Regions from separate parts of the Thalassotalea atypica genome, predicted to be linked through region 3. Evidence: predicted binding sites of a transcription regulator. Region 3 holds the regulator's gene; each other region holds the start of a gene.

Evidence for each region. The regulator FNR, encoded in region 3, switches genes on or off when oxygen is low (the NO sensors DNR and NnrR bind a similar motif). The targets are predictions, from matches to a motif close to TTGATCTAGATCAA.
Region 1: a site for FNR is predicted at 6,822-6,835, ahead of trhP (prephenate-dependent tRNA uridine(34) hydroxylase TrhP). Genes of this name have one in related genera too.
Region 2: a site for FNR is predicted at 2,846-2,859, ahead of QUE03_RS02215 (FeoA family protein). Genes of this name have one in related genera too.

What each region holds. Positions count from the first base shown of each region.
Region 1 is NZ_AP027364.1:3,157,716-3,168,145, forward strand. Features, by position in the region: gene dnaK (molecular chaperone DnaK) at 1-1,394, opposite strand, end outside; gene grpE (nucleotide exchange factor GrpE) at 1,830-2,453, opposite strand; gene nadK (NAD(+) kinase) at 2,614-3,495, shown strand; gene recN (DNA repair protein RecN) at 3,588-5,252, shown strand; gene QUE03_RS14585 (outer membrane protein assembly factor BamE) at 5,355-5,702, shown strand; gene QUE03_RS14590 (HDOD domain-containing protein) at 5,784-6,626, opposite strand; gene trhP (prephenate-dependent tRNA uridine(34) hydroxylase TrhP) at 6,930-8,291, shown strand; gene QUE03_RS14600 (YfhL family 4Fe-4S dicluster ferredoxin) at 8,295-8,540, shown strand; gene QUE03_RS14605 (thymidylate synthase) at 8,589-9,440, opposite strand; gene lgt (prolipoprotein diacylglyceryl transferase) at 9,437-10,258, opposite strand; gene QUE03_RS14615 (sulfite exporter TauE/SafE family protein) at 10,343-10,430, opposite strand, start outside.
Region 2 is NZ_AP027364.1:462,116-472,545, reverse strand. Features, by position in the region: gene QUE03_RS02225 (hypothetical protein) at 1-120, opposite strand, end outside; gene feoB (ferrous iron transport protein B) at 314-2,506, opposite strand; gene QUE03_RS02215 (FeoA family protein) at 2,528-2,752, opposite strand; gene QUE03_RS02210 (sulfite exporter TauE/SafE family protein) at 2,969-3,778, shown strand; gene QUE03_RS02205 (DsbA family protein) at 3,833-5,143, shown strand; gene QUE03_RS02200 (DUF2306 domain-containing protein) at 5,357-6,193, shown strand; gene QUE03_RS02195 (dienelactone hydrolase family protein) at 6,386-7,240, shown strand; gene QUE03_RS02190 (S41 family peptidase) at 7,338-8,354, opposite strand; gene QUE03_RS02185 (hypothetical protein) at 8,433-8,900, opposite strand; gene QUE03_RS02180 (TetR/AcrR family transcriptional regulator) at 8,916-9,521, opposite strand; gene QUE03_RS02175 (acyl-CoA dehydrogenase family protein) at 9,635-10,430, shown strand, end outside.
Region 3 is NZ_AP027364.1:2,658,458-2,668,887, forward strand. Features, by position in the region: gene ccoP (cytochrome-c oxidase, cbb3-type subunit III) at 1-6, shown strand, start outside; gene QUE03_RS12165 (FixH family protein) at 161-655, shown strand; gene QUE03_RS12170 (heavy metal translocating P-type ATPase) at 655-3,036, shown strand; gene ccoS (cbb3-type cytochrome oxidase assembly protein CcoS) at 3,033-3,239, shown strand; gene QUE03_RS12180 (sulfite exporter TauE/SafE family protein) at 3,317-3,988, shown strand; gene fnr (fumarate/nitrate reduction transcriptional regulator Fnr) at 4,036-4,755, shown strand; gene uspE (universal stress protein UspE) at 4,915-5,841, shown strand; gene torD (molecular chaperone TorD) at 5,997-6,698, opposite strand; gene torA (trimethylamine-N-oxide reductase TorA) at 6,695-9,187, opposite strand; gene torC (pentaheme c-type cytochrome TorC) at 9,202-10,380, opposite strand.

The sequences.
Region 1 (10,430 bases), 500 kb from region 3:
GCAGCATCAATACCTTCTAGGTTGAATTGACCTAAAGATTTGTTAGCAGACGCTTGTTTACGCTCACCTTGGATTACATGAACAGTCACTGCCGCTTGGTTATCTTCTGCAGTAGAGAACGTTTGTGATTGCTTCGTCGGAATCGTCGTGTTTTTGTCGATAACTTTCGTCATCACACCGCCCATTGTCTCGATACCTAGAGATAATGGCGTTACATCAAGAAGTAATACGTCAGTAACATCGCCAGAAAGAACACCTGCTTGTACCGCTGCGCCAGAAGCTACAGCTTCATCAGGGTTAACGTCTTTACGTGGCTCTTTACCGAAGAAGTCAGTTACAGTTTTTTGCACTAATGGCATACGAGTTTGACCACCTACTAAGATGACGTCATTCACGTCACTTGTAGATAAGCCAGCATCTGCTAATGCTGTTTTTAATGGCTCTAATGTTGCTTTAACCATATCTTCAACTAGAGACTCTAACTTCGCACGCGTCACTTTAATGTTCATGTGCTTAGGACCTGATGCATCAGCGGTGATGTAAGGTAAGTTAACATCTGTTTGTTGCGCTGAAGAAAGCTCACATTTTGCTTTTTCTGCTGCTTCTTTAAGACGCTGCATAGCCAATGGATCTTTTGTTAAGTCCATGCCTGAGTCTTTCTTAAATTCATCTACGAGGTAGTTGATTAAGCGGTTATCGAAATCTTCACCACCTAAGTGAGTGTCACCGTTAGTCGCTAATACTTCAAATGTGTGCTCGCCATCCATTTCGTCAATTTCAATAATTGAAATATCGAATGTACCACCACCTAAGTCATATACAGCAACAACTTTGTCGCCTTGAGCTTTGTCCATACCATATGCTAATGCAGCAGCAGTAGGCTCATTGATAATACGTTTAACATCAAGACCAGCGATACGACCAGCATCTTTAGTTGCTTGACGTTGTGAATCGTTAAAGTAAGCAGGAACGGTAATAACAGCTTCTGTTACTTCTTCACCTAAGAAGTCTTCAGCGGTTTTTTTCATTTTTGCTAATACTTCAGCAGAAACTTGTGGTGGCGCCATTTTCTCGCCTTTAGCTTCTACCCATGCATCGCCGTTATCAGCTTTTTTAATACCAAATGGCATAATGCTAATATCACGTTGCACTTCTTTGTCTTCAAAACGACGACCAATTAAGCGCTTAATCGCGAATAAAGTGTTAGTAGGGTTTGTTACAGACTGACGCTTAGCAGGTTGACCAACTAACGTTTCACCTTCTTCAGTGTATGCAATGATTGAAGGGGTTGTACGATCACCCTCGGCGTTTTCGATAACACGAACGCTATCACCATCTAGTACAGCTACACATGAGTTAGTTGTTCCTAGGTCAATACCAATAATTTTGCCCATCTTAGGATCTCCGAATTCTTTAAAATACAATTTTCTTAGTTGAAATGATTAGTGGGGTCAGTAAAAAACGTTTTCAATAGATCAGCACAAAAAAAATCACATATTTGCAAAATTTTCACCAAAACTAGCGATAATTACACATTATCCATTCACAAAGACATATTATGATGAGTTCAACTAGGTTTCTCGTCATTGCACAAGAGCTAAACCGAAGTCCACAATGCAATCGAAAAAACGACGAGCGAATAGTAAGTCGACATGGTTATAATAAGGTCTTACTTGGAATTAGCCATATATGCCTAATTTTATGCGCGCTCTAATTTTGGTATTTGTTTGTCCCTTTGTATTTATACCAATGGCTATTTTACTTAGACGAAGTAACATTAAAAAAGCCAGAACGATGTCTGGCTTTTAATTTCAATTTCGGGAGTTGCTTTATGCAGAAGTATCAACTGCTGGTGCTGCCTTTGAAACCATCACCATCGCAGGACGAATTAAACGGCCATTTAACTCATAACCTTTTTGCATAACTGCAATAACTGTATTCGGTGCGACACCGTCTACTTCTTGCATTGACATCGCCTGATGTAACTCAGGATTGAAAGGTTGATCTTGAGGATCAACTGCTTTAATCGCGAATTTTTCTAAAGAAGCCAGCAAACCTTGGTAGGTAAGCTCTATTCCTTCAATAATACCTTTATTTTTTTCATCTTCTTTATCAATATTTTGCAAAGCACGTTCAAGGTTATCAACGGTTGTTAACATTTCACCTGCAAATTTTTCCAAAGCGAATTTACGCGCTTTTTCAACGTCTTGGGCACTGCGTCGACGAATGTTATCAACTTCTGCTTTCGCACGAATAACGGAGTCTTTTTGATCTGCGACTGTCGATTGTGCTGCTGCCAACGCTAGTTCTAGCTCATTGATTTTTTCTTGATCTTCGCTGATCGCTTCATGTGCATGTTCATGCTGCTCTTCAACTTGCTCTTCAGCTTGTGCAATAATTTCTTCTGCTGCAATCTCTTCTGCAGACTTATTTTCGTTAGACTCAGTTGTCATCTAAAACTCCAAGATAAATCCTAATTGGGGTAATTATGGGGATTCCCTTTCGGGTTTCAAGCATGAATTGATAAGAATTAAGAAAAAGTCATCTTTACATCTCTAACAAATAGAGGGAAACTGCCGATATATTGATGATAGGTAATGAATTTTCAGCTCTATGACTCAACTCTATAAAACGATCGGGTTAATCGGTAAACCAAACCACGTAGGCGCTACAGCGACCATAACGGCGGTACATAACTATTTAATTGAACGCGGCCATAAAGTTCTTGTGGAACGCTCAGTCGCTAAATTTATCGACATTGACGCTATTGAGATTGAAGCACTAACAGATATTGGTGTAAAAGCCGATCTTGCAATCGTTGTTGGCGGTGACGGTTATATGCTTGGCGCAGCACGAGTGCTATCAGGCTATAACATTGGAGTTATAGGCGTTAATAGAGGCAATTTAGGCTTTTTGACTGATTTGTCACCCAATGAAGTTATTCCTCCACTTGAAGAAATTCTCGATGGTAAATCAAGATCTGAGCAGCGATTTATCATCGAAGCAGAAGTCTACCGTCATGGTAAACTCAAAAGTTCAAACAGTGCCGTTAATGAAGCCGTATTGCATGCGGGTAAAGTCGCTAACATGATTGAGTTCGAAGTATATATTGATGGTTCATTCATGTTTAGTCAGCGCTCTGACGGTTTAATAGTATCTACACCAACTGGCTCAACCGCATATTCAATGTCGGCAGGTGGTCCTATATTGACCCCCAACCTAAATGCCTTGTCTTTAGTACCAATGTTCCCACATACACTAACGTCTCGCCCTATCGTGGTCGACGGTGACAGTGAAATTAAACTTATTCTCGCCAATGAGAACTACGAAAATTTACAAGTCAGTTGTGATGGCCATGTAATTTTAGCTGTAATGCCCGGTGATGAAGTTATTATCAAGAAAAGCCCTACCACGTTAAGACTAATACATCCGTTAGACCATGATTATTTCAACGTTTTGCGTTCAAAACTTAGCTGGGGCAACAAGCTTTACTAGAACGTAATGCCCAACGTTGTATAAAAAAACCACTTGCGAACAAAATAATTACTGTTAATCTATACAGTAATTATTTTGCAGTGAGTGATCTTATGCTTCTACAGTTAACCATTCAGAACTTTGCTATTGTGCGTGCGCTAGATATCGATTGGCAGCAAGGCATGACAACTATTACCGGGGAAACTGGGGCAGGAAAATCAATAGCGATAGACGCGTTGGGCTTATGCCTTGGTGATCGTGCAACCACTAACGTGGTTAGACCAAATACTAGCAAAGCCAACTTAGCAGCAACATTTGATGTCACCAACAATCAACTCGCCTCCACATGGCTAAAAGCTCACGAATTAGATGCTGAGGATGAATGTATTTTACGACGAGTCATTTCTTCTGAAGGCCGTTCAAAAGCCTATATTAATGGTTCTCAAGTACCTTTAGCTCAGCTCAAAGAAATAGGCCAGTTACTCATTAACATACATGGCCAACATGATCACCAGTTAATCGTTAAGGCTAACGAACAGCGTAAAATATTAGATGCCTACGCTAATCACCCACAGTTATTAGAAGATGTTAAACATTATTTTCATCAATGGCGTATACAAGTGTCAGAACTCGAGACCTTAGAAAAAAGCAAACAACAACGAGAAGCAAAAAAACAGTTACTTCAGTACCAAGTAAACGAGCTTAACGAGTTTTCATTGCAACCCGATGAATTTGAATCAATAGAAACAGAATACAAACGACAAAGCCATGCCCAACACATTTTGTCTGAAACGCTTTCTACTGTGCAAACTCTGTCAGAAAACGATCAATTTAATTTGGTAGACCAATTACAGCGGAGCCATGAGAGCATTAATTCACTGGCAGAATTCGATCCAGAATTAAACAACATTGCTACTTTATTAAATGAATCACTTATTCAGCTTGAAGAAGCCAGTCTCGATTTAAGGCACTATCACGAAAAGTTAGAACTTGATCCTGAAGCATTTGCTCATCTCGAAGAACGCTACTCCATAGCGGTGCAACTTGCGAAGAAGCATCAAGTGGCGCCTGAACATCTTGTTGATTTTCATATGAGGCTTTGCAAAGAATTAGAAGGTATTTCCGGCGATGAATCACGCTTATCATTGCTAACGGAGAATATTGAACAAAGCAAAGCATCATATAATGACGCATGTAAATTGTTAACTCAATCGAGACGAAATGCCGCAAGCGATATCAGCAAAAGAATCACCCTCAGTATGCAAGAACTAAATATGCCTCATGGCCAATTCGATGTTGCTGTCGAAGAAGATTCAGCAAAAACACTCTCACTCAACGGCGCAGACACCGTATGTTTTAACGTGAGTATCAATCCTGGCCAAGCACTCGAAGCAATGCATAAAGTGGCTTCAGGCGGTGAATTGTCTAGGATTAGCCTTGCCATGCAAGTAATATTGGCCGATAAAATAGTTTCTCCAACTTTGATATTTGATGAAGTCGATGTAGGCATTAGCGGACCAACTGCCTCAATGGTGGGTGCAAAACTACAAATGCTAGCAAAAAACACTCAAGTTATTTGTGTCACCCACCTGCCTCAAGTAGCGTGTAAAGGTCATCAACAAATGTTTGTTGCTAAGTTAACCGATGGCGAACACACCGAAACAAGTGTTACGGAACTAAGTGAAGGCGCGCGCATCAAAGAAATTGCACGTCTGCTTGCTGGCGATAAAATCACTGAAAACAGCTTAGCTAATGCGCAAGAATTATTGGCAAGCTGAGGCACTAATAATTAGATATAAATTAAATTGCACTTTTTTTTGTATCTCACGCTCGGCTTGGTTATTATCCCTGTTCACATGTTGTAGGAAGATTAATTTTAAATGTTACATAGAAGTTTAATACTCGCTTTAGCGTTAAGTGTTTCAGCGTGTTCAAGCTGGGTTTATCGCATCGACATACCCCAAGGCAACTATCTTGAACAAAAAGATATTGAAAAATTGCAAGTAGGGATGACCAAGGAGCAAGTAAAGTATGTACTAGGTAGCCCTGTCGTTATCGACTCTTTTGAAAACAACATATGGCACTATGTGTATCAGTTTAAGTCGGGACGTAATGAAAAATTTAATGCACGTAAGGATTTTGTTGTTCGATTTAAAGATAACTTATTGGTGTCAGCCGAAGGTGATTTTGAGCTGTCAGAGAATTTTAATACACCTTACGAAAATTAATTTTTAGTATCGTTGTTTGTCCTGAAGTAAGTGTCGATTTACTTCAGGACTACGTTATTTAGATTAGTTAATAAGAGCTAATTAACTAAACATCGTTCTTGCACTCTCATAAATGCTCTTGAATTCATCTGAATCCATAAAACTTTCACTTTCAATCACCCCTTTAGAAACAAAACTTCTTAACAAGGCTTCTTGCGTTGCAGGATTTTTGAAGACTCCGTGATAAATAGCACCAGCTCGAATGAAATCCAAGTAATGTGCCTCGCTTGGCAATACCGTTAAATCACTCCACTGCCTTACTATTTCAGTAAATTCGTTGGAAAGCCCCCAAGCAATTGTCACTTCAGCGCCTATTTGATTTGCTAACTTAATGATTGCTTGTTGAAGAAAGGAAGGATTGGCAAACACATCTGGGTGTTGCTCTGCCTCTGTTAATATAGGCAAAATACCGATATTGTGGACCAAGGCAGCCAATGTTAACGTATCTAATGCTAACGGAGAGTGTTTATTTTTTTGTAAATAGCAAGTCATTAAAGCTATTGCAACTGAAGAAACGTCTACCGTTTTTTGCCAAGACTTTTTCAAATACATCGAAATAACATCATTTTCCGAAATAAATACTTGTTCTACAGCCATGGCTGTTGCAATGCTCTTTATTTGCCTTAAACCGATTCGAGTCACCGCTTGACCTAAGGTCTCTACTTTCACGGAGCGACCTAATATTGCACTATTTGCTACTTTCAACATTCCCAAAGATAGTGCTGGATCTTGGTTTATAATATCACTCATAGCATTAAGATTAATCTCAGGGTCATCAGCAGCATCCCGCACTTTTAATGCAATCTCTGGCAAGGTGGGTAAGACTAAAGCTTCTTGTTTAATTTTTTCTACCAAAATGGTGTACAGCGCATTCTCAGCTGACATATAGAACCCTTATTATTAATATTTGGTACTTCTACTTATAAACGTAGCACAAAACCAGAAATACCATAGAAAATTAATGTGATAGCAAACAAACATACGCCGGTATAAGCGGCTTATGTTTTGATATACAACCAAGTCACAAGTCAACATCAACACTCAACTCATATCTTATTAGCCCGAGCTTTACCGTCAATTTTGATGCAAATCAAGTACAAGTTAATTACTTTGCACTATTGATTGTACTGTTCAAATAAAACACTAAAATGACCCCCTTTTTGAATTTTTAGTAAGTAGTAATAATTTATGATTAAACCTGAGTTGCTCTCTCCTGCTGGTAGCCTTAAGAACATGCGTTATGCGTTCGCATATGGTGCTGATGCAGTTTACGCTGGCCAACCCAGATACTCTCTACGAGTACGCAACAATGAGTTTAGTCATGACAACTTACATCAAGGCATAAATGAAGCGCATGAGCTCGGTAAGAAGTTCTACGTCGTTAATAATATTGCACCGCATAACAGCAAACTGAAAACCTTTATTCGTGACTTAAAGCCTATTATTGACATGAAACCAGACGCGATGATTATGTCAGATCCAGGCTTAATCATGATGGCAAAAGACGCCTTTCCAGACATGCCTCTGCATCTCTCTGTACAAGCAAATGCGGTTAATTGGGCAACGGTTAAATTCTGGGAGCAACAAGGTATTGAACGTGTCATTTTATCTCGTGAATTGTCATTAGATGAAATAGAAGAAATTAGACAACAATGCCCAGACATTGAAATCGAAGTCTTTGTTCATGGCGCTTTATGCATGGCTTATTCTGGCCGTTGTTTACTTTCCGGCTATATGAACAAGCGAGATCCTAATCAAGGCACATGTACCAACGCTTGCCGCTGGAACTACAATGTTCACTCTGCCACCGAAAATGAATCTGGTGATGTCATTCCAGTAAAATCGGTTGAAGAATTTAACCCACAAGAGGGTAATAGCTTCGATGATGTGGTTTTATTGCAAGAAGAGCATAAACCTGATGAATACATGCCGGCATTTGAAGATGAGCACGGCACTTATATCATGAACTCAAAAGATTTACGTGCGGTTGAGCAAGTTGACCGACTTGTAAAAATGGGTATCCACTCGCTGAAGATCGAGGGTCGTACAAAATCATTTTACTACTGTGCTCGCACTGCCCGCGTATACAATGAAGCCATATTAGACGCTATGGCAAACAAACCATTTAATCCAGCACTAAATCATGAATTAGAGCATCTTGCTCACCGTGGTTATACAGCTGGTTTTTTACAACGTCACAAACAGGGCGATCTTCAAAACTACGATTACGGTTATTCAAAAAGTGACAGCCAGCAATTTGTTGGTGAAGTATTGGGCCGTAATGAAGAAAATGGCTTGATTGAAATCGATGTGAAAAATAAATTCATGGTTGGTGATGAGCTAGAACTAATGACTCCATCTGGCAATCAATCTTTTGTCTTGACCTATATGGAGTCCTCAAAAGGCGAATTAATCAAAGACGCTAAAGGATCAGGTCATAAAGTCGCTATTTCATTAGAAACAAGTAAAGACTTGGCTTACGGCGTGTTAATGAGAAAACTAAACGCCGACGAAAATACAAGACATCCATTCGCCCAAAATCAGAGCTAAATAATGGCATTGTTGATTGAACATGATTGCATCAACTGTGACATGTGTGAGCCAGAGTGTCCGAATAAGGCGATTTATTTTGGTGAAGAAATTTACGAAATAGATCCCGATAAATGTACCGAGTGTTTAGGGCATTATGACGAACCAACGTGCGTTAAAGTATGCCCGATTAATTGCATTATCCCAGATCCTGCTCACCCCGAAGATGAGCAGAGTTTACTCAAGAAGTTTGAATTACTTTACGGTTAAATTGCTCAAAGAATTTCGATTACTTTGAGGAAAATCACGTCACCCGTTTTATACAGAAAACGGGTATTTGATTGCTTCGTGATGTTCATACCCTTCAATTGAAAAGTCGTCCATAGTGACCCAAGTTTCTAAATCTTCAAGTGACTTTATTTTCGGATTAATAAGTAGTTTAGGCGATGCGTATGGCTCACGTTTCAACTGAACGTTTTTCATCAGCTCAAGCTGATCTTCGTAAATGTGTGCATTAACTATTTTATGATACGCCTTACCGGGTTTATGGCCAGTGATCTGAGCCACCAATGCGAGCAATACAAAAACTTGAATTTGATTGAAATTCAAACCCAGCGGCACATCGCACGATCGTTGATAGCTGGTTAAGTGTAACGTATCACCTAACAACGAAAAGTTGTGAGTATGCATACAAGGCCTCAAACACCCCATGTGAAACTCACCAGGATTGTAAAATGACAATATTTCACCACGATCATCAATTCCATTAGACAAGTTGTCGATTAACTTTCTAAATTGATCAACATGACCACCGTCAGGCTTTTGCCAACTTCTCCCTTGAACACCATAAACTCTGCCCATATCATCTTGGCCTTTACGATGTTCGTTATTAAGCCACCAATCATTTTCATTAGCATTAGCATCCCAAGTTTTAGTCCCTAAGGCTCTAAAATCAGCTGCATTGTCATAGCCACGTAAATAACCAATTATTTCGGCAATTGCAGATTTCCAATAACTCTTTCTAGTGGTGATCATCGGGAATTCATTATTAGCTACATCATACGTTAAGTCAGCGTCAACCACAGTTAAGCAGCGCTTACCTGTTCTGTTATTTTCTATCCAAACACCTTCATCAACAATGCGCTGGCATAGTGCTAAATATTGCTTCATTTAGAATTTCCCTTTATTGCAGCTTTGGCTTGAATGTTTGCGCCCCAAATAATAATAACAATGCCGACAATCACCATGGGTAGACTTAGAATCTGTCCCATTGAAATGTTGGCAAAAATAAAACCTAAATGTGCATCTGGTTCTCGGAAAAGCTCGACTATAGTTCTAAACACACCATAACCAATCAAGAACACACCAGAGGCCAAGCCAAGTGTTCTTGGTTTGCGCATCAATATGAATAAAATGGCGAAAAGTACAACGCCTTCAAGCATAAATTCGTATAATTGAGAAGGATGCCTAGGCACTAACAATGGGTCATTGGGAAATACAACACCCCACGGAACATCAGTTTGACGCCCCCATAATTCAGCATTGATAAAGTTACCAATACGTCCCATCCCTAAACCAATAGGTACAAGCGGCGCAACAAAGTCGCCTACACTTAAAAACGCTTTATCAGTCTTTCGCGCAAAAAGATAAACGGCGGCAATAACCCCTAATAGGCCACCATGGAATGACATTCCACCTTGCCATATCTTTAATAAATATAACGGGTCGGCAATAAAATAATCGAATTGATAAAATAATACATAGCCGACTCTTCCACCTAAAATAACGCCTAAAAATCCATAAAACAAAAGATCGCTTACTTGCTCCCTTGTCCAAATACCTTTGCTTTTATCAGCAGCTCTGTTTGCGATATAGAGCGCTGCAACAAAACCAATAAGGTACATCAAGCCATACCAGCGAACTGCCACAGGGCCGACACTAAAAATGATAGGGTCGATCTGAGGAAATTGAATAAATGATTCAGTCATTAACATTCCAAGAAGTGATAATTATTCTTATATAATAGAAGAGTGAATTAAGAGGTAAATTATGCCTAATTGAGTGTCAAATAGCTACGACCACAACATTTTAATCGCTACCAAAATTAAAAAAACTGCAAAGCCTTTTTTCAATGTTCTAACAGGCACATTAGCCGCCATC
Region 2 (10,430 bases), 2.2 Mb from region 3:
TTGTAGGCTTAAATCAGCCATCTCGGAGGGTGTATTAGCATATGTTGCAAGCGAAGCGTTGAGGCTGATAACAGTCACAAAAACGACCCGAATAAGAGAAAAAAATATAGATTTTGTCATGATTAAAGTAACCTCAGCGCTCAGTTAACAACGACGCATACAGCAAAGCAACTTTGCTTTCTTATTAAGATGATTATGCTGACTAAACTAGCATATTTTGTTAAGCGAGTGAATAAAAGCTACGGGGTATCCTCCCCATCAGTGCTGAGTTCTAGATAGGGGGATAATCACTATATATGATACTGCCATAAAACTATTTTGCGTAACTGACCCTTACAGGCAGAGTTAAGATCTGCTTCCCTTGATGCTTCAGCCATAAGTAAATTGCACTAAAGATCACCATTACCATCGTCAAACTGACCACTGCAAACAAGGTGTTTGTTGGTAGTTGAGTGACTTGGTAAACAAAAGTAGAGACGAGGTAGGCGAATGTAAAGCTCCAAAGCGCTGCAAATATTGCCCAGCGGTTGCCCACTTCATTTTTAATCGCGCCCATTGCGGCTGCACACGGCGTATAGAGCAATATAAATAATAGATAGCTAAACGCACCAATTTGACCGGCAAAAGCGTTTTGCATTGCGGTATAGGTAGTAACTTCAACTTCTTGCTCTTGGGCAGCGACGGCTAAATCTGAGACATCACCAACATCAACTCCCAACGGATCTTCTGGGACAATACCCATTAAGTTCTCTTTTATGCTTCCCGTTGCATCGGTCCAAATATCGCCAAAATTAAGATCATCGCCACCGTCTGGCTTGGTTGGAGAATATAAGCTGTTAAATGTCGCCACTAGCGCTTCTTTAGCAAATATCCCCGTAATGATACCTACGCTTGCTTGCCAGTTTTCTTCTTTAATACCTATAGGCGACAACAAAGGTGTTACCACTTGAGCCCCTTTTGACAATACAGAGCTGTCTGAATCATGATGGCCAAACTGTCCATCAGTGCCTAACGAATTGAAAAAGTTTAAAAAGCAAACCACCAAAACAATTGTTTTACCGGCCCCCATGACAAATGATCGAGTTCGGCGCCAAACTCGTCTAATCAATTCAGTAAGCTGTGGCATTTCATAAAGTGGTAATTCCATGATGCTAACCGAATTTGAGCCAGACAATACCGTTATTTTCAACAGGAAACCGGTGAAAATGGCCGCTGCAATACCTATTAAATACAGCAAAAACACTATATTCTGCCCAGACTCAGGAAAAAACGCCGCGGCAAATAAAGCATAAACAGGCAACCTTGCCCCGCACGACATGAACGGTGACATCATAATGGTCGTAATTCGCTCTCTTTCGCTATCAAGCACACGGGCAGACATAACCGCCGGAACGGTGCAGCCGAATCCTACAATAAGCGGGACAAAGGCTTTACCTGGCAGACCTATTTTGTGCATTACATTTTCAACGACAAAGGCGGCACGTGCCAAATATCCACTGGTTTCAAGTATTGATAAACCAATGAATAAACAGACAATAACAGGAATGAACGTGGCCACAGTTTGAATACCGCTACCAAAGCCTTCAACTATTGTTAAAGACCATGCTGGCATGTTAAACGGTGCTAATAACTCTGCTGGGTACTCGACAAAAATTGCACCGGCTAAAATATCGAAAAAGTCTATGAATGCACTACCGACATTGATAGCAAACATAAATAACAGATACATCATCAGTAAGAACACAGGAATCCCCATTAACGGATGAAGTACTATATTATCGATACGCTCGCTTAGGCTTTTTGCTTCACTTTTTGAAATTGTTGAGGCCAATAAAGTTTGTTCGACAAAGTTATATCGCGCCTGCATGATTTGCATCACGGTGTCATTATCTTGTGCACAATTTGAGCACTGAGTTGTTAACGAACACTCGATATCCAATAAGCTTTGCTCATTTTGTTCCAAGTTGTTTGCCAAAGACTCAGGCAGAGCCATCTTAGGCGGTAACTTAGAACAAGTAGGCATTACAGTTAGGGCTTGAGCAATTATCTCAAATGAAGAAGGTGCGCGACTATCAAGCTCCATCACAGGGCAGCCTAATTCACTGGTCAATTTTTCAATGTCTACTTTCGCAGCTTCTTTGCGATCAGATTTACTCAGCACCACCAACATTGGTAAACCAAGCTCAAGTAATTGGGTTGTCAAATACAGCTGGCGTTGTAGCTGAGTTGCATCAACCACATTAATAATACAATCAATTTTTTCTTGTTGCAGGTAGTCATGCGTGATCGATAGATCGCTACTTTGTTGCTGTCTTTTTGCTAAAGAAGGCACTCCAGGAATATCAGTAAAAATAACTGATTCACCATTAAATAGAACGGTTTGTTGTTTTACCGAGACTGTAACGCCAGCCCAATTACCCGTTTTTTGCTTGGTGCTGGTTAGTTGATTAAATAAGGTGGTTTTGCCTGAATTGGCAAAGCCTGCAAGGACAAACTTCTTTGACATATCTATTACTCTGCGTTGATTTTATGCTGGCTCAACACAAATTTGCGCCGCTAAGGCATGCTGAATACTAATTTTAGTGCCGTGTAAATAAAACGCTACTGGCCCTTTAAAAGGTGCTGCGTTTGCCATTTCAACTTCTACATTAGGAACAAAGCCTTGTTCCATCAATCGGCTAGCGAGTGCAAGATCTTTTGGCAACGCGGTAATACGTGCGCGTTGTTTTTTTTGTAAATTAGAGAGGGTCATATATTAACCTTTGAAAAACTATCGCTATTGATAACGATTCTCATTTATATTACTAGCTATTGTTTTGATATTCAATCATTACAACAAGTACTCTTGATCTAAAACAAACAACATTAACGCGTGACGTTTTCCCTATTAAAGAGTGACAACTGGTGATCATTCGCACAATGTGTCAGAGTATATGCTCTAACTAATAATAATATTCCGATATCTATCATGACAGTAGAGTTAATATTGCAGCTCATCGCACTTGGCACCTCCGTAGGGTTTATGGCGGGTTTATTGGGGATCGGTGGTGGTGGCATTTTTGTCCCCGTATTGACTTCCCTTTTTCTCGCAAACCACGTTGAAAGCACATACGTTGTTCATTTAGCCCTTGGTACATCAATGACCACCATTGTAGCCACTTCTTTATCGAGTATGTTGGCGCACAATAAACACAAAAACGTCCTTTGGCCGATAGTAAAGAAGATGGTTCCTGCGATTATTGTTGGCGCATTCATCACTACCTTCGTCGTTGTGTATATTAATTCAAAAGCACTCGCCCTCTTTTTTACTATTTTTATGGCTTATGTATCTTTCAAAATGGCATTTGGCGGTAAAAAACCGCTATCAGCTGAACATGCAAAACAGGCCTCGATGTTTCCAGCCTTAGGAATTGGCAGTATTTCGACTTTAGTTGCCATTGGCGGAGGTTCGCTCACTGTGCCCTATTTGGTCAGTTTAGGAAATGACATTAAGAAAGCGATTGGTACATCCGCGGCGATTGGTTTTCCCTTAGCAATTGCAGGCAGCTTGGGTTACTTAATCAACGGCTGGAATATTGAGGTAAGTTCTTCGTTGGAAAATAGCGGCATCATTGGATTTGTCCATTTACCTGCAGTGGTTATTCTCTCAATATGTGGTTTTATCAGCGCACCGATAGGTGCAAATTTTGCCAATAAGCTCCCTATGGCCACGTTAAAAAAGATTTTTGCAACTTTATTGCTAGCCCTTAGTATTAAAATGATGCTTTCGGTGTTCTAAGTGAATTTACTATCTTTATAGCAACCCTGATACAAATAGAAGTAGAGCCACGCCTTGTTAAATCTAATAAAACCGTATATTGCAAGACTATTGACCAGTGACGCCTTGTTAAACACTAAGAGATTGATATTTCACTATAAAAGGCAGCTGACAAAGTCACCTAAAATAGTGATTGTTTGTCTACGTATTGATGATCCTTATAGCTATCTTTTACTTCAAGTGTTAAAGACATTTCAAGCAAGGTTTAATCTTTACTATCAATTTAAAATTGTGCATGAAGTGCAAAAGGCCATGTACCCTGAATACCCGTTATGGCAAAAAAATGCCTTTAATGATGCTCAATACTTATCAAAGTTGTTTAATCTTTCCTTTCCAACATCACCGTTAAATAGCAACATAGAGACAAAAGAGTTCTCGTGCCGACTTGTTGCACTAGAACAGGACTCTACATTTATAGACAAAGCCCTCACCTTGTTCGACCATTATTGGCATGGCAATGACACAGAGCTTCAACTTGATGAGAAATCGTCGGAAACTCTAAACCTACTTGCTGATCAGCTTCTGGAAAACGAACTTGCTCAGAAGAAGAAAGGTCACTACCTTTCTGGTAGCTTATATTTTGAAGGTGAGTATTATTGGGGTCTGGATCGACTACATCATTTAGAAAAGCGGCTACTCCAACAGTTAAAATCCAATAGCCAACCACTTTTTTACTTTCATCGCGATCAGCACGTTTTGGCGTTCAACCACGGCACGGTAACCAAGCAATCGAAAATCGACTGTTTCAAGGCAAAACCCATCGAAGTTTATTGGTCACTTAGGAGTCCATATTCTTATATTGGCCTAATTAGAGTTATTAAACTAGCGGAGCATTACCAAACGCCTTTAGTCATTAAGCCTGTTTTACCTATGGTAATGCGCGATTTACCAGTCCCTTCGGCTAAAAGATCTTACATCTTACATGACGCGAAACGGGAAGCTAAAAAATATGGTATACCGTTTGGCTTTATTGCAGATCCTTTAGGCAAAGGTGTTGAACGATGCTATGCACTGTTTGACTACGCAAAAACTGAAGGAAAAGAAATCAATTTTTTGAAAAACTATGCCACTGCAGTTTGGACACAAGGAGTCCAATCAGATACAGATAAAGGACTGAAAGCAATTGTTGAAAAATCGGGTTTAGATTGGCTTCATGCAAAACAGATCGTAAAAAATCAAGAGTGGCGTCAGTGGGCTAATGAAAACCTTGCAGAGCTTTACGCACATAACTTATGGGGTGTGCCCAGTTTTATATACAATAATCAATCGGTCTTTGGGCAAGATAGGCTTTGGCTCATAGAACAAAAGATAGTAGAGGATTTATAGTGTTGATGGGGTAAACCAGGGCGCATGTTTTGCCAGGCGAGCACCAAAACACCGATGCTCAATTTGACCAAAAAGCAGTGAATATGCCCACTTCTTTTATAAATGAAGAATTTACTAAGACTTAAAAATTAGCCTAACCAACTGATAGTAAAGAGCTATGTTAGATTGGTATCAGTATTGCTGCTTTGAGAAAAAAATTAAAGGGAGCTTATCATGGCTGAAGCTATCATTGCGGCGTCAAATAACAGCACAAATCTAAACACTTTTGCAAAAAAATCATTAAAACATAGTGCACAGATATGGTTTTTCACCGCCATTGTTGGCCAACTATTTTTTGTTTACTACCTAGTGAGCTTTTATGGCATATCTGCCATAAATGGTAATCTTGAACAATGGAATAAAGTACTGCCACACGGTTATGTACCTGGCGAAATATGGGGAAACATCGCGGTTATCATTCATATATTATTTGCTATTGTCATGATCACAGCCGGTGCCTTACAATTTATTCCACAAATACGCCAGCGTGCACCAAAATTTCACCGTATTAATGGGCGTGTTTACTTGAGCTTAGCTGTTGCATTGTCAATTACTGGTGTATTTATGGTGTGGACTAAAAACGGTGTCGGCGATTTATCACAACATATCAGCATCACCATCAACGGGCTTTTAATTCTAGCCTTTGCAGCGCTCACTGTTAAATATGCAATAAAACGTAAAATTGACATTCACCGCCGTTGGGCATTGCGATTATTCATGGTTGTTAGTGGCGTGTGGTTTTTTCGCGTTGGCTTAATGTTCTGGTTGCTTGTCAATGGTGGCCCAGTAGGATTTGATCCAAAAACCTTTGCAGGACCTTTTTTAACTTTTTTGGCTATTTCACAATACGCAATTCCACTACTTGGTGTTGAACTATATGTGCGCGCTCAAAAGACAAAAAATAATGCAATGGTACTTAGTACATCTTTATTTATCATCTGTTCAACAATTGTTATGGGCATTGGTATTTTTGGTGCCGCGATGGGCATGTGGTTGCCAAGGATTAGTTAATCGTATCACGCAATTTGATCGTGAAAATAAATACCTTTGACAAAAGGTGTTGGCAGTGTCTACCATTGCAAAGCTTTCAAACGAAAATAAACACATTTTGATAACTAATAGAAAGTGCATAAGAAATATGGATTGCTATGCACTTAATGTGACTTAAATTAGCCTAAAACAAACAATTAAAAGGAATTAATAATGTCTAAACAAATCGCACTGCTGTGCGGAATGTTGCTGTTTACCATGAAAGTGGTTGCAGACACTCAACAACCCTATATTTACTATGTGAACTTTCCCGTTACATTACTCGAGTCAGAAATAACGGTTTCAGCGCAATATCGATTACCAAGAAATATCGAAGAACCGATGCCGGCGGTCGTTATTCTTCATAGCTCTGGTGGCATAGACCGTACCGGAAAATTCTACGCTAGAAAATTAAATAGAGCAGGTATTGCCACATTAGAGCTGGATATGTGGGCAGCAAGAGGCTTGCTCGGCGGCACACAAAATAGGCCAAGTTCGGTTCAAGAAACCATACCAGATGCTTTTGCAGCATTAGCTTACTTAGCTAATAAACCGGAGATAGATAGTGAAAGAATTGCTGTGCTTGGGTTTTCTTGGGGCGGCGTTGTTTCATTGCTATCTGCAACTCAGCAGTATGCACCAGCTAATGACTTCCCATACCAATTTGCCGCTCATATTGCACATTATCCCGTCTGTTGGGCATACAATTTTCTTCCCGGCTTTGAGCTTAATAATTTAACTGGTGCACCTGTGCTCATCCAAGCTGCCGAATTTGACGATTACGATCTGCCGGATACTTGTGAAAACCTAGTTGACTCACTCTCCAACGAAGATCGCGAGTATGTCAGTTTAAATATGTATAAAAATGCTTATCACGCATGGGATCGACTAGAGCAAGAATTAGTGGTTGATGATATTTTTGCGCACCTTGGCCAAGGCGGAAGTGTCACCCTTTCACCGAACCGAAAACAAGCATTTAAATCTCGGAAAAAAGTCCTCAAGTTTTTGAAAGCAGCATTTGAACAATAAACACAAAGCTATATGGTTAAATTGTTTTTTAAAAAGGTGCAGCAACAGCACCTTTTTTTTCATACATTTAACCAAACGGCAGACACTAGAATAATAATTACTGTCTTGGCTCATTTATCTTATTTGTTAGGGAGTCATGACGGCTATCTAGTGCCAATTCGTAAGCCATGTCGAAACTGTTCACCGCTTCAACAGGATAATCAGGAACAACCCCCTCACCTTCCCAGTTTGATTTGGTTACTGGATGTATTGGCATCGCGATTGGCACGTTGATACTGATGATGTCGTTTACTTTTCTCTTGTTTGAAATCAAAGCAACACCCATTGTTTTTTCACCAACAATCACCGCTTTGTCCAAATGTTTGAGTGTGTAACTTAAGAACTCACCTGAGCCCGAAACAAAGGCAGAAGTTAAGATAAAGAGCGGAAAGTTTTGCTTGAAAGCTGTTGAACCTAGCCCTGAAATTGGTACTAAGGCCTTTGTTTTTCGCTGTTGTTCATAGAGAACATCAGTTAACACCACGTCATCATTTACAAAGTAGCTCATTAAAAAATGGACTAGAGAGTAAGAATCTCCTTCTGCTGACCTTATATCAATGATTATCGCAGTCGTGCTTGCCAGTTTTTCCAATGCACTGGCGGCTTGCAGCTCTGCTGCTTGGCTTTGATAAAAGTGGTGAATTTTCAAATAACCAATATTACCCGCCAAGATGCGGGGCACTTCAATGCCGTATTCTTGAGTATTTGCTTGCATGCCAATTACCGGAGCATGACTCAGGGACAAGGCTCGTGTTGACGGCACTAGCTCTAAATAGCCATCACCACTAACGCTACGCATCAACATACTTAGCTCTTTAATAACAGTACTGGCGTCACTAGAAAAATTTTGTGAATACGTACTGATTTTTTGATTTAAGCGTTTAGCGATGATTTTAGTTTTTTCCGGAAAAAGATATTCTTGTTCTAGAACATCAATGACACCACTTATTGTTTTCTTAACATTTACAGCGTCAACTTCTGGAGAATGGGTATTATGCTCAGACGCATTTACGTAATTGCAAACAGCGCTCGTTACAAATAATAAACACCATAATATTACTGTTAATTTATTCATCTTATTCCTTTCTTTTTGAGTGCAACTATCTTTCCCGCAAAAAATTAATTTCATCGGGACACATTGAAACAAAAGAAATTAAGACCTGTATTTAACGTGAGATTTATACTGCAAATTACTTGTCCGCCCATCTGATACCTTATATCGAGATCGGTATTTAAGCATTTGGAACCAAGGAGGTGCGAGAATTGGCAAGAGATAGTAGCGATAATTAACAGTTATCACGAGTAGAAAAGATAAAGTCATCACCAATATATAGTCGATGGCTATTTGATGGCTGTGATTAAAATGTGCTGCTTGATTAATACGTAACGTCACACCGTCAGTTTGAGCTAACGTATTCGTTGTATCTTGCATGTGTGTAGAAGCAGAGATTACTGACAACGTCGGCGATAAGTTTATAAATTTGAACGTGACAAGCCCAGCGAGTAATATCACCACCAATAGTGTCATTAACCCAGTAAATAAACGTTTAAACTCAAACACAGCTTTCATCGCCCTAGTATCTCGCCTACTTAGTGTATCATCACCAATACCAAAAAACATAAGCTATGTGCTGTCCTATTTTACTACGATAGCACGAAGACAGAATTGCCTAATTTGATCTAACAATTCCGCTTCACGTTCCTCAGCAATGGGCTGAGACAATGGCCTTATTAACACTTCAGCAATAATACCAACAATGGCTGTAGCAGCCAGTGAGCTTGATTGGTCGACAAATTCTTTATTGATGATACCTTCTTGAATCACTTGTTCAAAAATGACTGCATAGGCCGCGCGATATTTCAGTCGTTCACGTTCAACATTTGGATGAACAGGTTCGAAAATCAAAGCATAGGCTTGTTTTTGTGCATGCATCGCGCGCCGTGAAAAGGTAACAATCGCTTTTTCTAAGCGAAGCCTTGCGCTACCTTTTTCTTTGGCGATATCAGCAATTATCGACACTTCTTTTTCTGTAGCAAGTATAAAGACTTCCTGACAAAGCGCCGCTTTTGATTCGAAATACTTGTACACCGTACCTACGGCAATGCCTGCAGCTTGAGCTAAAGATTCCATAGTTAAGTGATTAAAGCCGCCCAACTGAATTTGGGCAACTGCTTGTTCAATCAGCGCTAGCCGCTTCGCTTCCTTTCGCGCTTTTGTTTTTTCTGTTGCTCTGTAGACCATTATCTAGATGCTTAAACTCACGACAATTGCATGAATATATCATAAAAACTTCTCTTGATTTAGCCAACCTGATAAAGTGTGAACACGTATTCACTTCTTCATTTGAATGTACTATGACCAAACAAAACCCTTTGCAGCAAGCAGATACCCACGAAGTCAGTAATCGCCCTTGTGCGCTAGAAAACTATAATCTTTATCAACAAGACATAGCATTACAAGAAGCAACACTGCGGGAAGGAGCCAGTTGGGCGACAAATGATTTAGTTGCATTTGGCGATCTTGCTGGTACACAAGAATCTATAAAACTTGGTTTTGATGCCAATGCAAACAAACCTGAGTTTTTCAGCCACGATCCACTTGGTTATCGCGTAGACGAAGTACATTTTCATCCAGCCTATCATCAACTAATGAAAACCTCGATTGAACATGGCATCCATTCAGTCCATTGGACAGCACCGAAGAGCGGCGCCCAGGTTGCTCGAGCGGCAAAGTTTTATATGCAAACTCAGGTGGAAGCTGCGCATTTATGCCCTATCACGATGACCTCAGCGGCCATTCCAGCTCTGATCAATCAGCCGGATATTTTGGCTAAATATGGTTCACAAATTATGGCCACTGAATACGACCATCGAAATATCCCATTGGAACAAAAATCGGGTATTACCATCGGAATGGCAATGACGGAAAAGCAAGGCGGCTCAGATGTTCAATCCAACACCACAACGGCAGTCTCTATCGAAGGACAAGAAGACAGCAGGGCTTACAGCCTGGTCGGGCATAAATACTTTGTTTCCGCGCCGATGTCCGACGCATTTTTAGTGCTCGCAAAAACAGCAAAGGGGTTGTCTTGTTTCTTTTTACCAAGATGGAGACCGGATGGTACAAAAAACCCAATGCAAATTCAGCAAC
Region 3 (10,430 bases):
AAATAACATCTTATAATTAAGCACTCAAAAGCCTTGTCTTAGCACAAGGCTTTTTTATTGGTATTTTGAGATAAAAACGATAATTAAGTGCTCAAAAAAATGGTTCAGAGTTGATAAAAACAGTACAATATCGCCACTATCTCATTGCGTATATTTTTAAATGAAAACTCCTTGGTATAAAGAGCCCTGGGCTTGGTTAGTCTTTTTTCTTCCATTCTCTGCAGTTGTAGCGGGTATTGCCACTTTTATTATTGCTAATAATGATCCTGATGACCTCGTAGTTGGTGATTATTATAAGAAAGGTAAAGCAATCAATTTGCAACTTTCAAAAATAAAGCACGCACAAAAACTTGGTATGCGTTTTTCGTTGAAGCTTATCGACAATGAGCTTGTTGTTGTACCAACCGGTATTGAAAAAACCTTCCCATTGCTCAATGTTAATTTCTATCATCCAACCCAGGAAGAGAAAGATTTTTACCTTGCGTTAACGCCTGATGGTAATGGTCACTTTAGACACCAATTTGAACAATCGATTAGTGGCAAATGGAAGTTAACAATAGCGCCATTTGAAAATCACTGGAAAATAGACTCAACGATCACGCTACCACAATCTGAGTTTATTGAGATTAAACCGACACCTTCCGCTGCAAACTAATGGTTAACCCTTGCTACCACTGCGGTGAAATAGTCCCTAAAGGCATTTCTCTGTTTGTCCTTATTGATAAACACAATCGAGAAATGTGCTGCGTCGGCTGCCAGGCGGTGGCGCAGACAATCGTTGATAATAATTTAACGCAGTATTATAAATACCGAACTGAGCCAGCTCAAAAAAGTTCACCTTTAGTGCCTGAACAGTTGAATAAGCACAAATTGCTTGATGACGAAGTGTTGCAAAACGAATTCACTCATACTGAAAATGAATTCAAAGAAACGATACTCACTGTCGACGGTATCAGTTGCGCAGCATGTGCTTGGTTAATTGAAATGAAGGTTTTGCAGCTCGACGGCATAGCAAAAATATCCGTTAATGCAACAACTCAACGGGCCACGGTAAGATGGCATGAACAACAAATAAAGCTCAGTGAAATTTTGGCACAAATCGATAAAATCGGTTATCACGCCCTGCCCTTTAAAGCCAGTACAGCAGAAGAGCTAAACCAGGCAAAAGCAAAAGCTTTTATAAGGCGATTAGGTATCTCAGGCATACTCATGATGCAAGTAATGATGATTGCATTTGGTCTTTATTTCGGTGCTTTTTCCGATATGTCTGAGCACAATTTAGTTTACCTGCGCCACGCCAGCCTAATCTTAACGATACCCATCATATTTTACGGGGCCCTACCTTTTTATGTTGGCGCTATAAACGCATTACGTTCGAGACAGTTGTCTATGGATGTGCCGGTTTCCATTGCCATACTATTAGCCTTTTCAGCCAGTGCATGGGCGACTATCAGTCAACAAGGTGAGGTCTATTTTGAATCAGTATCAATGTTCACATTCTTGCTGCTGATAGGAAAATTCTTAGAATTTCGTGCTCGCTCACGTGCCGCGCAGGTTTCGGCTAACTTATTAAAACTGATGCCGATGACCGCGACCAAATTAGTCGATGAGAAAGAACAGTTCATTGCTGCTAGAAACCTAGTAAGAGCCGATGTTGTGATTATCCGCCCTGGTGAAACCGTACCCGCAGACGGCGTAATAGTTAATGGTAAAAGCCAGTTAAATGAGGCTATGTTATCTGGAGAGCAGCTTCCTATTGAAAAAGCAATCGGTGATAGTGTATTTGCCGGTACAATTAACGGCGACGGCAATTTAACCGTTGAAGTAAAGCAACCTGGTTCAAATACGTTTTTAAGTCAACTGATCCGACTGTCAGAATCTTCACAAGCGCACAAACCTAAAATCGCCAAAATATCAGACAAAATAGCCCAGTACTTTATCGCGGTCATTTTACTTACCGCAATTGGTACTGCCATCTACTGGCAACAACATTTACCCAGTGAAGCGTTCTGGATCACACTCTCCGTGCTGGTTGCGACTTGTCCTTGTGCTTTATCTTTAGCGACACCAACGGCATTAACATGTGCCACAACTCGCTTAAATAAAGAAGGCATCATGGTAAAATCAGCACATGTGTTGGAAACAATTCCAACGATATCGTGTTTTGCTTTTGATAAAACCGGCACTTTAACCTATGGTCAATTTACTATTTCCAACGTAGTAATAGAAAATCCGTATTTCACAAAAAACCAGCTATTATCGTACGCTGCTGCACTAGAAAGTCATTCTGAACATCCTATTGCAAAAGCATTTATTGAACACAGAGATTTTTCAATCAATGCACGAAATATAGAAGTTCACCCGAGCAATGGCATTAGCGGTATCATCGATAATAAAACCATTAAAGTGGGTAAGGCATCATGGTTACTTGATGATATCAACTCCCCTTACCTAGACAGTCAGGTTGTCATACTCATTGACGACCAACTTGCTGGTGTAATTTACCTTTTGGATGCTATCCGTGATGATGCAAAAACGTTGTTGAATTCATTAACTCAGCAGAACATTGAAACCATGATGCTCTCTGGAGATAATAAAGCAGGTTGTCAGCGTGTTTTTGACGCACTCAGCCTAAGCAGTTTTAATAGCGGTTTATCTGCCCAACAAAAAATGGAAATCATCCAAGAAAAACATCAAGGCGCTATTGTCGCCATGGTCGGCGATGGCGTAAACGATACGCCTGTATTTAGCGCTGCTCATGTTGCTATGGCTATGGGCAGTGGTACGGACGTCGCAAAATCAGGGGCAGATGTTATATTACTAAACAACAGGCTCTCATCTATCTCCTTGCTGAGTAAAGTGGCTAAACTCACTAAACGTGTTATTTGGCAAAACTACCTTTGGGCATTTGGCTATAATGCGCTGGTACTACCACTAGCTGTTTCAGGGATGATTACCCCTTATATGGCGGTAATTGGTATGTCAGCCAGTTCTATTTTGGTTATCACAAATTCATTAAGATTATTAAAAGCATGAGTGTAATTTACGTTTTAATTCCAGTTGCTGTGTTGCTAACAATTATTGGTATTTATTTGTTTTTTTGGGCCGTAAAAACTGAACAATTTGATGACCTAGAAAAAGAAGGTTTAAGTATACTGTTTGATGATGAAAATAATGACGGCCCAGGTAAAAATGAATCAGAAAAACTATCAGAACACCCTGATAGCAAAAAAAAGTAAGAATAATCGTAACTGATTTTATCAGTCCATTTTAGGTTAAATGTAAAAGCCATTTGCCCTACAAGAGACTTCGCGACATGAATATAGATTTTTTTTCTGCTTTTATCATTGGTTTATTGGGTAGCGGACATTGTATTGGCATGTGTGGCGGTATCACCAGCATGTTGACCAGCGCGATGCCACAAAACAAGCGTAAACCCAGTGCTATACTGGTTTTTTCGTATAATATTGGCAGGATCCTTTCTTATACATTAATTGGCGCAATTGCCGGATTTACTGGCTCATTAGCGATACATTCTTTAGGTTTTCCATTAACCATTTTACGGGTTTTGGCGGCCTTATTCCTGATATTGCTTGGCCTGTACATGGGGCAATGGGCAATGATACTGTCAAAACTTGAAACCCTAGGTAAACATTTGTGGAAACATATATCGCCACTTAGCCGTAAGCTAATTCCTGTAACTACTCCTTCTAAAGCACTGTTACTAGGTACATTATGGGGCTGGCTACCTTGTGGGCTCGTCTACTCAACATTGACTTGGTCGCTAGCAAGTGGCAACGCGTTAAATGGTGCAAGTATCATGTTTGCTTTCGGGCTAGGTACACTGCCAGCGCTCGTTACATTGTCCTTTGGTTTTTTCTCAATTGGAAAGTTAGTCAAAGATATTAGATTTCGCCAATTCATAGGTTTGTCACTAATTTGTTATGGAATTTATAGCTTACAGGTTGCCTATAGTGCGTGGTTTTAATATCATGTGTACTTGCAAATGCATTAATTAATTGGAATCGAGAGCCAATGCCTCAAAAATCGTGTGATGCTAATAATCATATCCATTGTCAAAATTGTAGCATCAGTGAATTATGCTTACCGTTTTCACTAAATGAGCAAGAACTAGACACATTAGATAACATTATTGATCGTAAGCGACCTATTCGTAAGAATGAGAAAATTTTCGCCGACGGTGAAGAACTGCATTCTCTATACGCTATCCGTTCTGGTACATTTAAAACCTATACCATAGACGCAAATGGCGAAGAGCAAATTACAGGATTTCACTTAGCAGGTGATTTACTTGGTTTCGACGCAATATCAAACACAGAACACCAAAGTTTTGCTCAAGCACTTGAAACCGCAATGGTCTGTGAAATTCCATACGATACACTAGATCAACTTTCTGATTCTATGCCATCTTTAAAGCGTCAAGTACTTCGTTTAATGAGCCAGGAAATTCGCACTGATCAAAATATGTTGTCGTTGCTAAATAGAAAAAATGCCGAACAACGCTTAGCTACCTTTATCGCGTCACTATGTGATCGTTATAAAGAACGTGGATTATCTTCTAAAGAATTTAGATTAACCATGACCCGCGGCGATATCGGTAATTATATTGGTCTGACGGTAGAAACCATTAGCCGATTATTAAACCGCTTTCATAAAGAGGGTTTAATTGAAGTTAACGGAAAACTGATCACTATTTTAGATAGAGACAAGCTGTACAGTACAGCGTTGCTTTAATTTAATATTGCTCAACACTTTTCATCACTATTTTTCCATACTATGCTATTAATGACGCAATAATTTATTGCGTCTAAATGTTGATTTAAAACAAATTATTGTTTTTATGCCTGTTGCATCATGGTTATAACAGGCTCATAACAGTAATGAGAGGCAATCATGGAAAAGTATCAAAAAATATTAGTTGTAATCGATCCCACTGTTGAAGACCAAAAAGCATTGAAGCGTGCTATACACATGGCAAAATTAACAAATGCTTCTGTAACTGCTTTTTTAAGTATCTTCGACTTTTCATACGAAATGACCACCATGCTTTCTAGTGAAGAACGCGAGTCGATGCGTCAAACAGTAATAGATGATCGCGCACAGTGGATCAAAGATATTTTAGCTGACATAGAGCTTGGTGACATTAATATCAACACTCAAGTTGTTTGGCATAATCGCCCCTTTGAAGCTGTCATTGAAAAAGTAATAGACGATAGCTATGACATGGTTATTAAGGGTACCCACCAACACGACAAGCTCAAATCCGTTATATTTACCCCAACTGATTGGCATTTGCTACGTAAATGTCCTTGCCCAGTATTACTGGTAAAAGACCATAGTTGGCCAGAAAATGGCAATATTATTGCTGCCATCAATGCTGGTAGTGATGAGTCAGAACATCAATCACTTAATGACAAAATCACGGAAGAAGCTATCCACATAGCTGGACTGATCAAGTCTAATGTACATTTAGTTAATTCTTTTCCTGGCACGCCTGTTAACATTGCCATTGAAATTCCAGAATTCGACGCAAGTCAATACAATGACACTATGATGCAGCACCATAAAGACTCTATGAAGGTGCACGCCGAGAAATTTTGTATTCCAGTAGAAAACACCTATGTAAACGAAGGTCTACCTGAAGACATTATCGAGAGCCTTTCAACACAACTTGATGCTGAATTAGTCATCCTCGGCACCATTGGCAGAACGGGAATTTCGGCAGCACTTATTGGTAATACAGCAGAACATGTTATTGATAGACTCAACTGTGATGTTCTAGCTTTAAAGCCGCAAGGCTATAAATCCCCATTACAATAAAAAGGCGGTTAGCACCGGCAATAATTATTAACCAATAAATGCTTACTCTTTCTTGGCTTCCTATACGATACACACACTAAGTCGTAGGAAGCCAATAATTGTCTCTTTTCACCCAAATAAAGCTTATAGCTATTTTTTACTTTATGAGCTAATCATTATTTTAGGTTGATAATATCAAATTTTAACCACTGTAACGTTAACTCTGCAACCGCATTATAGAACGAACCATTATCGTGTTTATTCACTTGGCTGACAAAATCACCGAGCCAAGTCATGAGATAGTGCTCTATAAAATCAAGCTGCTCCTTACGCCCTGCTGTATTACATAGGTGGCCAATATAAGCCAAAATTATCGCAATATGATCTCCTGGCTCAGGAAAGTCATTATGAATTTGCAATTTATTATCCGTTAAAAACGAAATCATTCTCTGGTGAAGCTCGCCAAAAAGTTCAACCCTATCTTTTTTCTTCCGCGAGCTTGGTTGATTACTAACCGCATCATTTGTCTTCGAGCTAAAATATTGCCCAGCATATGGTGACACACTGGTTCTGCCATCGACTAAGAACAAGCCGCAAAAATCAGCGGCAAGTTCAAGCACTGCTTGTTCAGAGTTAAGCGACGCCAATTTAGTATTAATCTCACTTATTGAAGCCGACAAACTTGGCTCAAGGGCAAGTGAAGCTAAAAAGCTCTGCCCTTGTTCTGATGATAATTGCATCACTAAATCCGAGGTCACTTCTTTGGCAAAGAGTGATGAGAGAAAGTTATATACGATTGCTCTCGCTTGACTTTCTTTAGCTAGGTCTGCAGCCGTTTCTTGCGTAGCCCCTTGATTTACCGTTCTTGATTTAGTCACGCACCTATCTCCAATGGTCCTTGAAATGAAGTTACTTGTGGTAACTTACCACGAAATTTTTCATAATCTACTAAACAGGTATAGGCAGAGCAAGCTTGCGCTAATTTAGATGAGCCAATATCTTGGGTTAATGTGTTTGGATCGCCATAGCTACAAAGTGCACCAACTTTTGCACCACCAGAAATGCTGCCATCATCGCCAACAGGGCCATACCAAGCACCTTCATGTATGCGGATAACACCTTGGGGAAAATTGTTGCTGACAACAGCGCCTGCAAGTAATTGGCCCCGGTCATTAAATACTCTCACCACATCACCATTTTTAATGCCACGTTGTTTAGCGTCTTCAGGGTTTAGATAAACCGGCTCTCTGTCTTGTACTGCATAAGATTGGCGATACTCTTTTGACTCACACATTTGTGAATGTAACCGTTTATCAGGGTGACAAGATTGCATCCAGATCGGGTGTTTGTCTGACCCAGGGCCGCCATGGCTTCGCTCTGTTTTTTCCATCCACATTGGGTGACCTTTACAATCATCGTATTGATAGCGGTCAATTTTGCGGCTAAAGATCTCAATTAACCCCGACGGTGTACCTAAAGGGTTTATTTCGGGATCATCTCTAAAGTCAGCATGTCGAGTCCAAGGCTTACCTTCACCAAAGTGTACATAACCGTCTTGCCAAAATTGTTCAAAATCAGGCATTGCAAATTTACCATCATTAGCAGTTTTGCATTCGCTGTAAAGCTTCTTAAGCCAATCAAGCTCAGTCATGCCACGCGTATATTCTTTCTCTTTACCTAGAATACGGGCAAAACGGGTGAATATTTCATAATCAGACAAGCTATCAAATAGCGGTTCAACCATTTTTTGCATTGCCAGCAAACCACGGTTTGCGTAACTGCCATAAATATCAATGTCATTTCGCTCCATCGTCGTACAAGCCGGCAATACAATATCTGAAAAACGACAGGTTGCTGTCCAGTTGATATCAATGCTTACAACACATTCAAGCTTATGAAAAGCTTCTTTCATACGGTTCCTGTCTTGATGGTGATTCCACGGATTGTTACCTGAGAAAATCATCATTTTTATGTCAGGGTAAGTAACTTTTGCGCCATTAGCGTCAATGACTTTGCCTGGCTCTAAAATAGCGTCAATCCAACGTGCTACTGGAATGGTACTGCTTGCACCTTTAAAGTCATCGCTATCGAAAATTGGTTTTTGACCTTCGTCTAAATTTCGTGGGAAAGCCCCTGGAGCCGCTGCGCCAGAAGAAGGCACACCAATACTTGAATAATGATGACCATAACTAATGCCGCCACCAGGTAATCCAATTTGCCCGATCATAGTGGCTAAGACTGCCGCCATCCAATAAGGTTGTTCACCGTGTTGCTGGCGTTGAATACACCAGCCCATTAACATTTGCGTGCGACCAGCAACCATGGTTTTTGCCAAGTCTTTGATCACTTCAACTGGCACCGATGTAATTTTTTCTGCCCACTGTGGGGTTTTAGCAATACCGTCACTTTCGCCAGTTAAATACGGCACAAAACGCTCGAACCCTAAGCTATAACCGTCGATAAATTTTTGATCATGTAAATTATTGGAGTAAAGCTCATAAGCGATAGCCAACATTAAGGCGACATCGGTTTGTGGATTAACATAGATTTTTTCACAACCTAAGTAATCTTGAGTCTTAGATGCCACGGGATCTATACTGATCACACGAATTTTACCTTGTTTTACTTTCTCTTTTAGTTGCGCAAGGTATTCATAACTTTCATGGGTTTCTGCATTCCAGCCCACTTGTAAGTTTTTATAAGGATCATTAGCCCATAAAATAATGGTTTTAGCATTATCTAAAATAAGCGGCCATGAAGTTCCTTGAGCATAAACTTCTGTTGAACCTAACACATACGGCAGTATGGTTTGCCCGGCACCTGTTGAGTAATCACCAATTTTTTTAACAAAGTTTCCATGCATACCAACAGCGCGCTGCATATGGCTGGTACTAGAATGTAATTGCCCTGTTGCACGCCAGCCGGTTTGCCCTGCATGCAAGCCAGACGGGCCGTAATTAGTTTGTACTTCATCAAGTGATTGCTTAAGGAGTGTTAATGCTTGATCCCAAGTGACTCGAACAAAACGAAAATCGCCCCGCTGTGTAGTATCACTTTTATGGCCTTTTAATAAAAAATCTAGCCGTACCATAGGGTAACGAATTCGTGATGGATTATAGACTAAGCCCTTAACACCGTTAATCATGTCTGTTGGATACTTATCTAAATCAAACGGCTTAACTTGATCAATAACACCATTTTTTCGTTTGATTTTAAACGCACCAAAGTGTGAGCCAGTGGTTAACCAATCGTCACGTTTTTTAGCGCCGACGTTTGCTAAAGCGTTTAGTGGTGTTAACACTGAAGCGGTACTTGCTAGGGTAAATGATGTCGCTAATATGCCCTTTAAAAAACTTCTTCTTTTCATGAGATAGGCTCCAATTAGTGTTTTTCTTTAACAAACGTTGATGAGTGCTGTTGTAAGTATTTTTGTACTAGTGCTTGTGTATCTTGATCCATGTTGACAAAAGCGATCATGCCTTGGAACATACCTGGCCAAGTGTTGGCATCAAAGTGGGCTTCATCTGGTTGCGTATGACAAACACTGCAGCTACTTCTAAAGGTGTCTCGCGCATAATCCCATAACGGTTGTTGCTCGGTAATTAGGTAATCAGCATCGGTCCATAGCGTTGTTTCAACGCGTTGCCATTTAAGGCCCGTCATTTCATCTTCTTTTTCTTCAAAGCCTTTCATAACGCCTTCGGTTTTGGCCGCATCTTTAGTTAATTGAGCGGTAAGCATGTTGATGCCAAACTCTCGATAAATCACTCGACCAGCGCCCATTTGTTTACGCCACCCTTCAATGGCAATTTTCACGCGCTTGTCTTTGCTCTCTAATACGTTAACTTTAGTGGCAACATTTAGGGTACCTGCTTCAACATCGCCGTTTGAGCTAAAGAATAATGGCTTGGTTAAGGCGGTGAAGTATTCTTGACCTGTGATGAAACTATTAGGCCCTGTACCCACCTCTGCAATTAACTCTGGTGCTCTAGCTGTGCCCATATCAGGTAAGGTATGTGCGATGCCCTTATGACAGTCAACACAACTTTGATCTTTTTCTGCGGCACGTTTCATCTGCTTTTGTGCTAGCTTAGACATGTCTTCCCATTTCATGGAGTCGTAATTATGACAGTTCTTACAAGCTAAGGAATCGTCTCGGTCAAAGCGAGCCCATTCACGAGACGCCATCTCTAAACGTTTACTTTCAAACTTAGCATCGGTATTGACCGTTTTAAAGAACCAACCCCATACGTCACTTGAAGCTTCCATTTTTCTTGCAATTTTTCTACCCCAGCTATGTGGTACATGGCAGTCAGGACAAGTAGCGCGGACACCCGAATGATTTGACCAATGTACGGTTTTTTGTAGTTCTTGATAAGGTTTGCTTTCCATGCTGTGGCAACTGATACAAAATTCTTCTGTATTGGTTGCTTCTAGCGCTGTGTTGAAACCACCCCAAAAAATAACCCCCATTAAGAACGCCGTTAAACTAATGGAGCCTAAAGTAAGGTATTTAGCTGGCGTGTTAAGTGTGTGCCAGAGGTTTTTAAACCATTTCATGTTGATAACCCTCGATGTTCTAGTTTTTTACTTTATTGCTGAAAATACGA